DNA from 2 places in the Streptomyces sp. NPDC021019 genome. Region 1 is predicted to be linked to the other one. Evidence: riboswitches for the same ligand, from Rfam matches in the RefSeq annotation. Region 1 holds a riboswitch; the other holds the start of a gene.
The links. A riboswitch is a leader RNA that binds a small molecule or an ion and turns the genes downstream of it on or off. The one in region 1 is predicted to bind S-adenosylmethionine.

Region 1 (7,114 bases):
GGAGAGGGAGCGACCCGCCGGACCCGCGGGGAACCAGCCGGGACGGGCCACCGGGCGGCTCCGCGTCCGCCCTGTTCAGGGGTCGCGGGCGCGCCACCTCGATCGGTGCCACCGCGCTGACGCGTGCTGCCTCACCGGGAAGGGCGCGGCAAGTAGCCATTCGGCCATGCGCCCGCACACCGGGCGGCCCGTCGTCGGCCCGTCGGGGACGCCCGCGTCGGGGCGCCCGCGTCGGGCCCGTCGGGAAACGCCACAGGGGCGGCACCTCCGTGAAGGAGATACCGCCCCTGTGGGACGTACGACGAACTTCGATCAGCCGGAGGGCTCCCGGGCGGGCCCGAGGCCTCCGCGGCGGATCAGAAGTCCATGTCACCGCCCGGCATGCCGCCCGGAGCGGCCGCGCCGGCCTTCTCGGGCTTGTCGGCGATGACGGCCTCGGTGGTGAGGAAGAGCGCGGCGATGGACGCGGCGTTCTGCAGAGCGGAGCGCGTGACCTTCGCCGGGTCGAGAATGCCCTCGGCGATCATGTCGACGTACTCGCCGGTCGCGGCGTTGAGGCCGTGACCGATCGGCAGGTTGCGGACCTTCTCCACGACGACGCCACCCTCGAGACCACCGTTGACGGCGATCTGCTTGAGCGGGGCCTCCAGCGCGAGCTTCACGGCGTTGGCGCCGGTCGCCTCGTCACCCGTGAGGTCGAGCTTCTCGAAGACGGCCGAGGCCTGGAGCAGAGCCACGCCACCACCGGCGACGATGCCCTCCTCGACGGCGGCCTTGGCGTTGCGCACCGCGTCCTCGATGCGGTGCTTGCGCTCCTTGAGCTCCACCTCGGTGGCGGCGCCGGCCTTGATGACGGCCACGCCGCCGGCCAGCTTCGCCAGACGCTCCTGGAGCTTCTCGCGGTCGTAGTCCGAGTCGGAGTTCTCGATCTCGGCACGGATCTGGTTGACGCGACCCTGAACCTGGTCGCTGTCACCGGCACCGTCGACGATCGTGGTCTCGTCCTTGGTGATGACGACCTTGCGGGCACGGCCGAGCAGGTCCAGGCCGGCGTTCTCCAGCTTGAGACCGACCTCCTCGGAGATCACGGTGCCACCGGTGAGGATGGCGATGTCCGCGAGCATGGCCTTGCGGCGGTCGCCGAAGCCCGGAGCCTTGACGGCGACGGACTTGAACGTGCCCTTGATCTTGTTGACGACCAGGGTGGAGAGCGCCTCGCCCTCGACGTCCTCGGCGATGATCAGCAGGGGCTTGCCCGACTGCATGACCTTCTCCAGCAGCGGGATCAGGTCCTTGACGCTGGCGATCTTCGAGTTGACGATCAGGATGTACGGGTCGTCGAGCGACGCCTCCATACGCTCCATGTCGGTCGCGAAGTATGCCGAGATGTAGCCCTTGTCGAAGCGCATACCCTCGGTGAGCTCAAGCTCCAGACCGAAGGTCTGGGACTCCTCGACGGTGATGACGCCTTCCTTGCCGACCTTGTCCATCGCCTCGGCGATCTTGGCGCCGATCTCGGTGTCGGCGGCGGAGATGGAGGCGGTCGAAGCGATCTGCTCCTTGGTCTCCACGTCCTTGGCCTGCTCCAGCAGAGCGGCGGAGACGGCCTCGACGGCCTTCTCGATGCCCCGCTTGAGGGCCATCGGGTTGGCGCCTGCGGCGACGTTGCGCAGACCCTCGCGGACGAGAGCCTGAGCCAGAACGGTGGCGGTGGTCGTACCGTCGCCGGCGACGTCGTCCGTCTTCTTGGCGACCTCCTTGACCAGCTCCGCACCGATCTTCTCGTACGGGTCCTCGAGCTCGATCTCCTTGGCGATGGAAACACCATCGTTGGTGATCGTGGGCGCGCCCCACTTCTTCTCGAGGACGACGTTACGGCCCTTGGGGCCGAGGGTGACCTTGACGGCGTCGGCGAGCTGGTTCATCCCGCGCTCGAGACCGCGCCGTGCCTCCTCGTCGAACGCGATGATCTTGGCCATGTGAAGTGGTCCTCCCGGACAGGGGTGGATTCTCCGGACCGAGAGGCGCCCGCGACGGACGGCCTGCCTGCGTGGTGGTTCCTTGCCCCACCGCGCCTGCGGGCCTCACCGGCCCGGTCCAAGTTTCTGTCACTCTCACCTGGAGAGTGCTAACGCCAATGATTAGCACTCGACCCCTGCGAGTGCAAGCGTCCCTCTCCGGATGTGGACAGCGGCGCGCATCGGATGCGGACGGAGGCGTGCCTCCCGGCGTGGACGGAGGCGTGCTTCCCGGCGTGGACGGAGGCGTGTCTCCCAGCAGGGCCGCCGGGACGCACGGAGGACCCGGTCCCCTGATCCGGGGGCCGGGCCCTGCGTGCGTGAGTAGTGTCGTCGGACGACCGCGCCGAGCTCAGCCGACGGCGAGCTTGACCATGTCGGCCTGGGGCCCCTTCTGGCCCTGCGAGATCTCGAATTCAACTCGCTGACCCTCTTCGAGGGTGCGGTACCCGTCCATCTGGATCGCGCTGTAGTGGACGAAAACATCCGCACCACCGTCGACCGCGATGAAGCCGTACCCCTTCTCCGCGTTGAACCACTTGACGGTGCCCTGAGCCATGCCTAACTCCCCTATTACTGGCCCTTGCACGGGACCGCACTTCGCGGACCCGGGTCGGAACTCACCCCCCGACAGGAGGGGGTGTGCGGCGCCGCAGCGCGTCGACCGCGGCCGAATGTATCCGCCCAACTGCCCTCTGCAACAGGTCAATCGGACGAGAATTCTGGGCACAGCAGAACACGCGAATATGCGGGTTTGCTGAGATTTACGGGCAAGTCGGGCCAGACAAAGGGCACTTATGCCGCAAGAGGCTCACGTACTTTGGCCGCTTCTTATCGGGGCCGGGCGCATTCTCATATGCGGGCGGCACGGGCGGCGGGCGGGGCTTCCCCAACTGTACCGCGCTCAACCATATAGAATTGCCCCCTCCGCTTCTCTCGCGGAGGGGGCAACTGTGGTCACACAGGGGTGCGATGGGCCGCCGAGGAGCGGCCCGGACGGTTCAGCAGCCGCCGGCGACGGCGGGGATGATCGAGACGCCCGCGCCGTCGGGCGTGGCCGCGTCCAGGCCGCCCTCGAAGCGCACGTCGTCGTCGTTGACGTACACGTTCACGAAGCGGCGCAGCTTGCCCTGGTCGTCCAGGACGCGGGCCGCGATGCCCGGGTGGTCCTTCTCCAGGGACTCGATGACCTCGGAGAGCTTGGCGCCCTCCGCCGGGACCTCGGCCTGGCCGCCCGTGTACGTACGGAGGATGGTGGGGATACGGACCTTGACGCTCATGGTGGGTGCCTTCCTGAAGTCTCGGGTGATCAGCCGGCGGCGAGGCCCGCGGCGCGGAACGCGTCCAGGCTCGGCTTGATGGTCGCCGTGGCCTGCGAGGTCGCGGAGACCGCGTCCAGCGTCTTGAGGCCGTCGCCGGTGTTCAGGACGACGGTGGTGAGCGCCGGGTCGATGACGCCCGCCTCGACGAGCTTCTTCGTCACGCCGAGCGTCACGCCGCCCGCCGTCTCGCCGAAGATGCCCTCGGTGCGCGCCAGCAGCTTGATCGCGTCGACGACCTGCTCGTCGGTCACGTCCTCCACCGCGCCGCCGGTGCGGCGGGCGATGTCCAGGACGTACGGGCCGTCCGCCGGGTTGCCGATGGCCAGCGACTTGGCGATGGTGTTCGGCTTCTGCGGGCGCACCACGTCGTGGCCCGCCTTGAAGGCGGCGGAGACCGGGGAGCAGCCCTCGGCCTGGGCGCCGAAGATCTTGTACGGCCGGTCCTCGACGAGGCCGAGCTTGATGAGCTCCTGGAACCCCTTGTCGATCTTGGTGAGCTGGGAGCCGGACGCGATCGGGATGACGATCTGGTCGGGCAGCCGCCAGCCGAGCTGCTCGCAGATCTCGTACGCCAGCGTCTTGGAGCCCTCGCCGTAGTACGGGCGAAGGTTGACGTTGACGAAGCCCCAGCCCTCGCCGAGCGGGTCGCCGATGAGCTCGGAGCAGAAGCGGTTGACGTCGTCGTAGTTGCCCTCGATGCCGACCAGCTCACCGCCGTACACCGCGGCCATGACGACCTTGCCCTGCTCCAGGTCGTGCGGGATGAACACGCAGGAGCGCAGTCCGGCCCGGGCGGCGGCGGCGCCGACGGCTCCGGCCAGGTTGCCCGTGGAGGAGCAGGAGAGGGTGGTGAAGCCGAAGGCGCGGGCGGCCTCGACGGCGATGGCGACGACGCGGTCCTTGAAGGAGTGCGTCGGGTTGCCGGAGTCGTCCTTCACGTACAGGCCGCCGGTGACGCCCAGCTCACGGGCGAGGTTGTCGGCCTTGACGAGCTTGGTGAAGCCGGGGTTGATGTTGGGCTTCTCCGCGACGTCCGCGGGCACCGGCAGCAGCGGGGCGTAGCGCCAGATGTTGTTCGGGCCGGCCTCGATGCGCTTACGCAGCTCCTCCGGGGAGCCGGTGGGCAGGTCGTAGGCCACTTCCAGCGGCCCGAAACAGGACGCACAGGCGAAAAGGGGGCCGAGCGCGAAACGCTCGCCGCACTCGCGGCAGGAAAGCGCCGCGGCGGGGCCGAGATCGACGGCCGGGGCGGAAGAAGCGGTGCTACCTGCAACGGTCTGAACAGCCATGATGGCGGAGGTCCCTTTCTCCTCATCTTCCCTACGACGCATTTCGCCGCAAGACGGAATTGGCACCTTCCCCACCGTGACCTCGCGGTCGGCAGGAGGGTTGCCGGGACTTCAACGGGCCGTTCCCTCAGTCCCTCTGGATGAGCTCTTATGGCGCTGGATCTTCGATCCAGGCGTTTGTGCGCGCTCCGACCCCGACATGCGACGGTCATCCGCGTTGTTCAAGACTGTAACCGAAGCACCGGACCGTTGAGATAGTCGTCCGAACCGCGAGATGGATCACACACAGGGAGTGCCGACCGTGCTCGAAGAGGTGGAACGCTGGCTGACCAGGCGTTCCTGGTCGTCCGGCGACCGCCCGCTGAACCGGCTCACCGACGCCCGGGACGCCGATCCGCACCGCACGTCCGTGAGCGTGGTGCTGCCGGCGCTGAACGAGGAGGCCACGGTCGGCGCGATCGTGGCGACGATCCGCCGGGAGCTGATGGAGAAGGTCCGGCTCGTCGACGAACTCGTGGTGATCGACTCCGGCTCCACCGACGCCACCGCCGCCGTGGCCCGGGCGGCGGGCGCCCGGGTGGTCCACCGGGACGCGATCCTGCCCCGCGTCCCGGCCCTGCCCGGCAAGGGCGAGGTGCTGTGGCGGTCACTCCTGGTGACCAGCGGCGAGATCGTCTGCTTCGTCGACGCCGACCTCAGGGACTTCTCCGCGGACTTCGTCTCGGGCACGGTCGGACCGCTGCTCACCGACCCGTCCGTCCAGTTCGTCAAGGCGATGTACGACCGCCCTCTCGGCGACAGCGCAGGTCAGGGCGGTCGGGTCACCGAGCTGGTGGCACGCCCGCTGCTCAATCTGCACTGGCCCCAGCTGGCCGGGTTCGTGCAGCCGCTGGGCGGCGAGTACGCGGTACGACGGTCCCTGCTGGAGCGGCTGCCGTTCCCGGTCGGTTACGGAGTGGAGCTGGGTCTGCTGGTCGACGCCCTGCACACGGTGGGCCTGGACGCGCTGGGCCAGGTCGACGTCGGCGTACGGAGACACCGCCACCAGGACGGGCAGGCGCTGGGCCGGATGGCGGCGGCGATCTACCGCACGGCGCAGCTGCGGCTCTCCCGGGGCCATCTGGTGCGGCCCGCGCTGACCCAGTTCGAGCGCGGCGACGACGGCTTCGTACCCCGCACCCATGCGGTGGACACGGAGGAGCGGCCGCCGATGCGGGAGATCGCGGAGTACGCGGAGCGCCACGCGGCGTGAGGCGGTGGGCCGCATGACGCCCTGAGGCGTTTGGGGGCTTCCCGAACGGGCTAGGTTCCGCTACATGGTCTCCGAGCACGCCGAACACGAAACCGAACCCGGATCCGAACCCGCGGCCGTCGCCTCCACCGCCCGGGTCCTCGTCGCGTCCAACCGCGGCCCCGTCTCGTACACGCTCGCCGGGGACGGGACGCTCGACGCCAAGCGCGGCGGCGGAGGTCTCGTCTCCGGGCTGAGCGCCGTCGACGACAAGCTGTGGGTCTGCGCGGCCCTCGGCGACGGGGACCGCGAGGCGGTGCGGCGCGGGGTCGGCGAGGCGGGCGTGCGGATGCTCGACATCGACGCCGAGGTCCACGCGGACGCGTACAACGGCATCGCCAACTCGGTGCTGTGGTTCGTCCACCACCTGCTCTACCAGACGCCCGTGGAGCCGGTCTTCGACGCGGAGTTCCGCCGCCAGTGGGCCTCCTACGAGACGTACAACCGGGCCTTCGCCGAGGCACTCGCCGAGGAGGCGGGCCCCGGGGCGTCGGTCCTCGTCCAGGACTACCACCTGGCCCTGGTCCCCGGCATGCTCCGTGAGCTGCGCCCGGACCTCAGGATCGGCCACTTCTCGCACACCCCGTGGGCGCCCGTCGACTACTACCGGCTGCTGCCCGACGACATCGCGGAGCAGTTGCTGCGCGGCATCCTCGGCGCGGACCGGGCCGCGTTCCTGACCCGCCGCTGGGCGGACGCTTTCATCGGGTGCTGCACGGAGATCCTCGGCGGGACGGGCCGGACCAGGATCGGGGTGCACGGCCTGGGAGCCGACGCGGACTTCCTGCGCCGGCGCTCGCAAGAGGCCGACGTGGACGAGCGGATGGCGGCGCTGCGGGAGCAGGTGGGCGAGGGCCGGAAGACCATCGTCCGGGTGGACCGCACCGAGCTGTCCAAGAACATCGTGCGCGGCCTGCACGCGTACCGGGCCCTGCTGGACGCCCACCCCGAATGGCGCGAACGCGTCGTGCACATCGCCTTCGCCTACCCCTCCCGGCAGGACCTCGCCGTCTACCGGGACTACACGGCGGCGGTGCAGGCCCTGGCCACGGAGATCAACGGGGCGTACGGAACGGAGAGCTGGATGCCGGTCGTGCTCCACGTGAAGGACGACTTCGCACGCTCGCTGGCCGCGTACCGGCTGGCCGACGTGGCTCTGGTCAACCCGATCCGCGACGGGATGAACCTGGTCGC
Region 2 (7,114 bases), on a different contig from region 1:
TCTCCGGGTTCGGCGGCGCCGGCTACGGGAGCGAGGACGCGCTCCTCGCCGCGCAGGCCGGGTACTTCGAGCGGTGGGGAGTGATCCCCGCCGAGCTGTGGGCGGGGTCCACGCATGCGCTGATCACACCGTTCACCGCGCTGTTCGTGCACGGCAGCTGGCTGCACCTGCTGGGGAACCTGTTGTTCCTGTACGTGTTCGGCGCGATGGCCGAGGAGCGCATGGGCCGGTTGCGGTTCGCCCTGTTCTACGTGGGCTGTGGCTATGTGGCCCTGGTCTGCTACGCGGCGGCGCACGCGGACTCCGGGCAGACGCTGGTCGGTGCGTCGGGGGCGATTTCCGCGGTGCTCGGCGCGTTCCTCTACCTCTTCCCCCGGACCCGGGTGACCAGCCTGTTCCCGTTCCTCTTCTTCCTGCCGTTGCGCTTCCCCGCCTGGATGGTGCTGGTCTTCTGGTTCGGGCTCCAGTGGTCGGCGGCGCAGAGCGCGGGCAGCGGCCCCGGGGTGGCGTACCTGGCGCATGTGGCGGGCTTCGCGGCCGGATTCCTGTGCGCCTGGGTGAGTTATGGACGGAGAGCTAGAGTGAAGGTTCCAGCCACCGAGGGAGACAGCCAGCCGTGATCACCGCGATCGTGCTCATCAAGACCAGCGTGGACCGGATTCCGGAGATCGCCGAGGCCATCGCCGCGCTGGACAGTGTCAGCGAGGTCTTCTCCGTCACCGGCACCTACGACCTGATCGCCATGGTCCGGGTCGCCCGGCACGACGACCTCGCCGACGTCATCCCCGGCCGGATCAGCAAGATCCCGGGCGTCGAGGGCACCGACACGCACGTGGCGTTCCGTACGTACTCCCAGCACGACCTGGAAGCGGCCTTCGCCATCGGCCTCGACGCGTAGGCACACCGGCGACGCACCTCGGCCGGGGACGGGCGGCGCGCCTGTCCCCGGCCGAGGTGTTTCATCAGAACGTGTCAGACCCGGGCGGCTTCGCCCCGGTCCGGGACGCAGCGGCCGTCCTCGGTGCGGTAGTTCCACCGGGCGCCCTCGCGGACCAGTTCGGAGACCGCCCGCAGGAACCGGTCGATGTGCTCGTCGGGCGTACCGGCGCCGAAGCTGACGCGGATCGCGTTGAGCGAGCGCTCCCCCGGCTCCGCCTCCGGCGCGCCGCACTCGCCCGGGTCCTGCGGGTCGCTGCCGAGCAGGGTGCGCACCAGCGGGTGGGCGCAGAAGAGGCCGTCCCGCACGCCGATGCCGTACTCGGCGGAGAGGGCGGCGGCGAAGTGCGAGCTGTTCCAGCCGCGCACCACGAAGGAGATGACGCCGACGCGGGGGGCGTCGTCGCCGAACAGCGAGAGCACCCGCACCTCGGGTACCTCGGCGAGTCCCTCGCGGACCCGGCCCACGAGGGCCTGCTCCCGGGCGACCAGGCCCTCGAAGCCGGCCTCGGTCAGGGCCTTGCAGGCGGAGGCGATGGAGTAGACGCCGATGACGTTGGGCGAACCGGCCTCGTGGCGGGCGGCCGTGGTGTGCCAGTCGACGTCCACTCCGCCGTCGGCGCGCCGGGCGACCTTGCGGGACGCGCCGCCGCCGGCGAGGTACGGCTCGGCGGCCTGGAGCCAGTCGGCCCGGCCGGCCAGGACGCCGGAGCCGAAGGGGGCGTACAGCTTGTGGCCGGAGAACGCGACCCAGTCGACGTCCAGTTCGGCGATGTCCACGGGGTGGTGCGGGGCGAGCTGCGCGGCGTCCAGGACGATCCGGGCGCCGTGGGCGTGGGCGGCGGCGGCCAGTTCCCGTACCGGCCACAGCTCGCCGGTCACGTTGGACGCGCCGGTGACGCAGACGAGGGCGGGGCCGTAGGGGTCGCGATCGGCGAGCGCGCGCTCCAGGGTCTCGACGGCCTGGGCCGGGGTGCGGGGCGCGTTGAGGTAGGTGACCTGGGCGTCGCGCCAGGGCAGCAGGGACGCGTGGTGCTCGGTCTCGTACACGAAGACCTGGCAGTCGGCGGGGATCGCGGCGGCCAGCAGGTTGAGGGAGTCGGTCGTGGAGCGGGTGAAGACCACCTGGTCGTCCGCGCGGCAGCCGAGGAACTCCGCGACCGTGCGGCGGCTGTTCTCGAAGAGGTCGGTGGAGAGCTGCGAGAGGTAGCCGGCGCCGCGGTGGACGCTGCCGTAGTACGGGGCGTACGCGGCGACGTCGTCCCAGACGCGCTGGAGGGCCGGGGCGCTGGCGGCGTAGTCGAGCGCGGCGTAGGTCACCTCACCGCCGGTGACGAGCGGGACCGTGACGTTCTGCCCCAGAACGGGCAGGGGGGCACAAACCGACGAGTCGAGGGCAGCGGCGGGGACAGACATGACGAACTCCCGTAACAGGCAGGCGAAATCCATGCGCCGGCAGTACGCGGCAGCGCAGGGAGGGGAAGGGAAAAAGGGTGCGCGGAAGGAGGGCGATCAGCCCTAGCGCATTCGCTTGCTCACAGAAGACTCCCTAGGGACCAGGACCCCGGGGGTTGGCATCCGCTGGATGCCGAGGGGCCCGCGCTTGCCGCAGACCTCGCTGCCTACGGCCTGGTCTTCACCCGGGGCACCCCGCCACGGACGGAGGGTTGCCGGACAGCGGGCCGGGGCCGTAGTCGCTGTCACTCATGACCTGCGCAGCATCTTGCCATACGTGTGCAGACGCGCAAGGGCGCAGTCCGGTATCCGGACTGCGCCCTGTGTCACACCGCGCGGGCCGCGGGCGGCTCCGTCGCGCGTTCAGGCGTTGCTGGCCACCACCCAGCGCTCCAGGGCCCGCTTGGCGGCCCCGGAGTCGATGGCCTCGGCCGCGACGAGGATCTTCGCCGCGAGCTGTTCGGTCAACGTGCCGGGGCCGGGGTCCAGGGCGACCAGGGCCGCCGCCGAGTTGAGCAGCACCGCCTCCCGGACCGCGCCGCCCTCGCCGTCCAGCAGCCGGCGGGCCACATCGGCGTTGTACGAGGCGTCGGCGCCGCGCAGCGCCTCGACGGGGACGATGGGCAGCCCGACGTCGCGCGGGTCGAAGGGCTCCTCGCGGACCGCGCCGTCGCGTACCACCCAGACCCGGGAGGTGGCGGTGGTGGTCAGCTCGTCGAGGCCGTCGTCACCGCGGAAGACCAGGGCCGAGTTACCCCGGTCGGCCAGCACGCCCGCGACGATGGGCGCCATCCGGGCGTCGGCGACGCCGACCGCCTGGGCGCGGACCCGGGCCGGGTTGGTGAGGGGTCCCAGGATGTTGAACGTGGTCTGCGCGCCGAGTTCCTTGCGGGCCTTGGCCGCGTACCGCAGGGCTGGGTGGAACTTCACGGCGAAGCAGAAGGTGATGCCCGCCGCTTCGGCGACCTCGACGACCCGCTGCGGGGTCAGCTCCAGATTGACGCCGAGCTTCTCCAGTACGTCGGAGGAGCCGCTGGCGGAGGAGGCGGCCCGGTTGCCGTGCTTGACGACCTTGGCGCCGGTGCCGGCGATGACGATCGCGGACATGGTCGAGATGTTGACCGTCCTGGCGAGGTCGCCGCCGGTGCCGACGATGTCGACGGTCCGGCCCGGCACCTCGATGGTGTTGGCGTGGGTGTACATCGCGCGGACCAGTCCGATGACCTCGTCGACGGTCTCGCCCTTGGCCCGCAGCGCGACGGCGAACCCCGCGATCTGCGCGTCGGTCGCCTCGCCGCTCATGATCCGGTCCATGGCCCAGGCGGTCTCCTCGGAGCTGAGGTTCTCGCCGCGCAGGAGGGGGTTCAGGAGGCCGGGCCAGGAACGGTCCGCCACGCTGTCGCCGCCGTTCGGGGTCACAACGTTCATGGTCCGCTCCAGGGTCCACAGCCGGTCAGGAAAGATGGCTCCACCCTATCCAGCCGGGGGGACCGCGAAGAGCCCCGTCCATCGAATGGACGGGGCTCTCACGGTGGCGATCGGTTCAGGTGATCAGTGGTGGCCGTGGCCCTCGCTGATCTCCTTGTACTCCTCGGGGGTGGCCTTGGGGATCTGGTTCCCGTCGGCGTAGAACCCCTTGCTGAGCTTGGCGCGCAGCTTCTGCACCGGGGAGATCTTGCGCTTGACGCCGTTCTCGTCGACCGCGGGGCCGAGGTCGAGCGGCTGGTACTGCTCGTGCGCCGTGAGCGTGTGCAGCTGCCCGGGGCTGAGCGGCTCGTGGACCTCGACGAACTCACCGTGCGGCAGGCGCTTGATGATGCCGGTCTCGCGACCGTGCAGCACCTTCTCCCGGTCGCGGCGCTGGAGGCCGAGGCAGATCCGCTTGGTGACGATGAACGCGATGACCGGTCCGACGAAGAAGAAGATCCGGACGAACCAGGTGATGGCGTTGATCGACAGGTGGAAGTGCGTGGCCCACAGGTCGTTCCCACCGCCGACGAGGCCGATGAAGTACGCCGTGATCCAGGCGACGCCGAAGCCCGTACGGGTCGGGGCGTTGCGCGGACGGTCCAGGATGTGGTGCTCGCGCTTGTCGCCGGTGACCCAGGACTCGATGAACGGGTACACCGCGATCGCGGTGAGGACCACGCCGAAGCCGACCAGCGGGATGAAAACGCCCAGGGCGAGCGTGTGGCCCCACAGGTTGATCTCCCAGCCCGGCATCACGCGGACCAGACCCTCGGCGAAGCCCATGTACCAGTCGGGCTGGGCGCCGGTGGACACCTGGTCGACCCGGTACGGGCCGATGGCCCAGATCGGGTTGATCGTGGCGATGGCCGAGATGGCCGCGATGACGCCGAAGACGAGGAAGAAGAACCCTCCGGCCTTCGCCATGTACACGGGCAGCAGCGGCATGCCGACGACGTTCTTGTTGGTCCGGCCGGGACCCGCGAACTGCGTGTGCTTGTGGTAGAAGACCAGGATCAGGTGCGCCACCAGCAGTCCGAGCATGATGCCCGGCAGCAGGAGGATGTGGATCGAGTAGAACCGTGCCACGAAGTCGTGGCCGGGGAACTCGCCGCCGAACAGGAACATCGAGATGTACGTGCCGACGATCGGCACGGACAGGATCGCGCCCTGGGTGAAGCGGACACCCGTACCGGAGAGCAGGTCGTCCGGCAGGGAGTAGCCGGTGAACCCGGTGAACATGCCGAGCACGAACAGCAGGAAGCCGAAGAGCCAGTTGATCTCGCGCGGCTTGCGGAACGCGCCCGTGAAGAAGACGCGCATCATGTGCACGAACATGGCGGCCAGGAAGATCAGCGCGGCCCAGTGGTGGATCTGCCGGACGAGCAGACCGCCGCGGACCTCGAAGCTGATCTTCAGGGTCGAGGCGTAGGCCTCGGACATCCGGATGCCCTGCATGGGCTCGTACGGACCGTGGTAGACGATCTCGCCCATGCTCGGCTGGAAGAACAGCGTCAGATACACACCCGTGAGGATGATGATGATGAAGCTGTAGAGCGCGACCTCACCGAGCATGAAGGACCAGTGGTCCGGGAAGATCTTGCGCATGTTGGCCTTGGCGAGGCCGTAGATGCCCAGTCGGCCGTCCGCCCAGTCGGCCACCCGCTCGCCGGCCGGAGCCTTGCGTCCGCTCGCCGGTCCGGCGGCGGAGGGGTTCTTTGTCGCAGTACTCATCCGCGCTCCCAGAAGGCAGCACCGACGGGCTCGTCGAAGTCGCCGAGCGCCTCGAGGTTGCCCTCGCTGTTGACACCGATCCGCAGCTGCGGAAGGGGGTGGCCGGCCGGACCGAAGATGACGCGAGCGCCGTCGGAGAGGTCGAAGGTGGACTGGTGGCACGGGCAGAGGACGTGGTGCGTCTGCTGCTCGTACAGGCTGATCGGGCAGCCGACGTGGGTGCAGATCTTGGAGAACGCGACGATGCCCTCATGGGCCCAGTCACGCTGGCGCTTGTCCTTGATGTCGTCCGGCTCGATGCGGACGATCATCAGGGCCGCCTTGCCCATCTGCGTCTGGAAGTCGTGCGACTCCGGGTCGAGCCCCTCGGGCATGGCGAAGGCCAGCGATCCGACGGTGATGTGCTCGGGGCGCAGCGGCTTCATCGTGTTCATGTTGATGAGCTGCTTGCCCTCGGCCCACAGAGTGGTGCGGAGCTTCTTCTCCGGCAGCGGACCGAGGTCGCGCAGCAGGACCACGCCGGAGAGCGGCACCAGGGCCAGCGCACCGAACATGGTGTTGCGGATCAGCTTGCGCCGACCGATCGCGGACTCCTCGGCGCCGGCCTTGAAGTCGGCCAGGACCTGCGCCTTGACCTCGGGCGGGGCCTCGATCGGGTGACGGTCGGCGGCGACCTCGACGTCGGACATCAGGGTGCGCGCCCAGTGGACGGCTCCCGCGCCGATGAAGAAGAGCGCCGCGCCCAGGGTGAGCCCCAGGGAGAAGTTCAGCGCGCTCACATGGCCGAAGGGCCAGATGTAGACGATCTTGTCCACCGGGAAGATGACGTAGGAGGCGATGAAGCCCACCGTCGCCAGCATCGAGAGGGTGAACATGAACGCGACGGCGCGTTCCGAGCGGTTCGCGGCGCGTTCGTCGAGGTCCTGGATGCGCGGCTGGTGGGCCGGCAGTCCCGGGTCGGCGAACGGGTCGTCGTGACGCTCCACCGCGCCGTGCGCGGTCTCCTGCACCACAGGCAGGTTGTCTTCTGGAATCTGTTGGCTACTCATGACTTCTTGGCCTTAGCGGTGTGGGCCGCGACCCAAACGGCGACTGCGACGAGCGCACCGAGTCCGAAGATCCACGCGAACAGACCTTCGCTGACCGGACCGAGACCGCCGAGGGCCAGGCCGCCGGGGCTCTCCGTCTCGTCACCGTTCACGGTCTCGATGTACGCGATGATGTCCTTCTTCTCCTGCTCCGGCATCGTCGTGTCGGGGAAGGAGGGCATGCTCTGCGGGCCGGTCTGCATGGCCTCGTAGATGTGCTTCGGGCTCACGCCTTCGAGGTCGGGGGCGTACTTGCCCTCCGTCAGGGCTCCGCCCTTACCGGTGAAGTTGTGGCACTGGGCGCAGTTGGTGCGGAACAGTTCGCCACCGTTGGCGACGTCCGCGCCCGCGGGGTCGACCTGCTTGTCGGTCGGCGTGATGGGACCGGCGCCGAGCGACGCGACGTACGCCGCGAGCTGGTCGATCTCCGCCTG

Region 2: it holds a riboswitch for S-adenosylmethionine, as region 1 does, so the genes downstream of both, ACH4RG_RS12670 (aminotransferase class V-fold PLP-dependent enzyme) here and thrC (threonine synthase) in region 1, are expected to answer to the same signal.

The regions. Positions count from the first base shown of each region.
Region 1 is NZ_JBIRQR010000001.1:752,249-759,362, reverse strand. It holds gene groL (chaperonin GroEL) at 357-1,979, opposite strand; gene ACH4RG_RS03480 (cold-shock protein) at 2,371-2,577, opposite strand; gene ACH4RG_RS03475 (MoaD/ThiS family protein) at 3,020-3,298, opposite strand; gene thrC (threonine synthase) at 3,328-4,629, opposite strand; SAM riboswitch class I at 4,649-4,776, opposite strand; gene ACH4RG_RS03465 (glucosyl-3-phosphoglycerate synthase) at 4,931-5,881, shown strand; gene ACH4RG_RS03460 (trehalose-6-phosphate synthase) at 5,946-7,114, shown strand, end outside.
Region 2 is NZ_JBIRQR010000002.1:382,538-389,651, forward strand. It holds gene ACH4RG_RS12660 (rhomboid family intramembrane serine protease) at 1-620, shown strand, start outside; gene ACH4RG_RS12665 (Lrp/AsnC family transcriptional regulator) at 617-898, shown strand; gene ACH4RG_RS12670 (aminotransferase class V-fold PLP-dependent enzyme) at 973-2,352, opposite strand; SAM riboswitch class IV at 2,531-2,648, opposite strand; gene trpD (anthranilate phosphoribosyltransferase) at 2,755-3,819, opposite strand; gene ACH4RG_RS12680 (cytochrome bc complex cytochrome b subunit) at 3,943-5,592, opposite strand; gene ACH4RG_RS12685 (ubiquinol-cytochrome c reductase iron-sulfur subunit) at 5,589-6,641, opposite strand; gene ACH4RG_RS12690 (c-type cytochrome) at 6,638-7,114, opposite strand, start outside.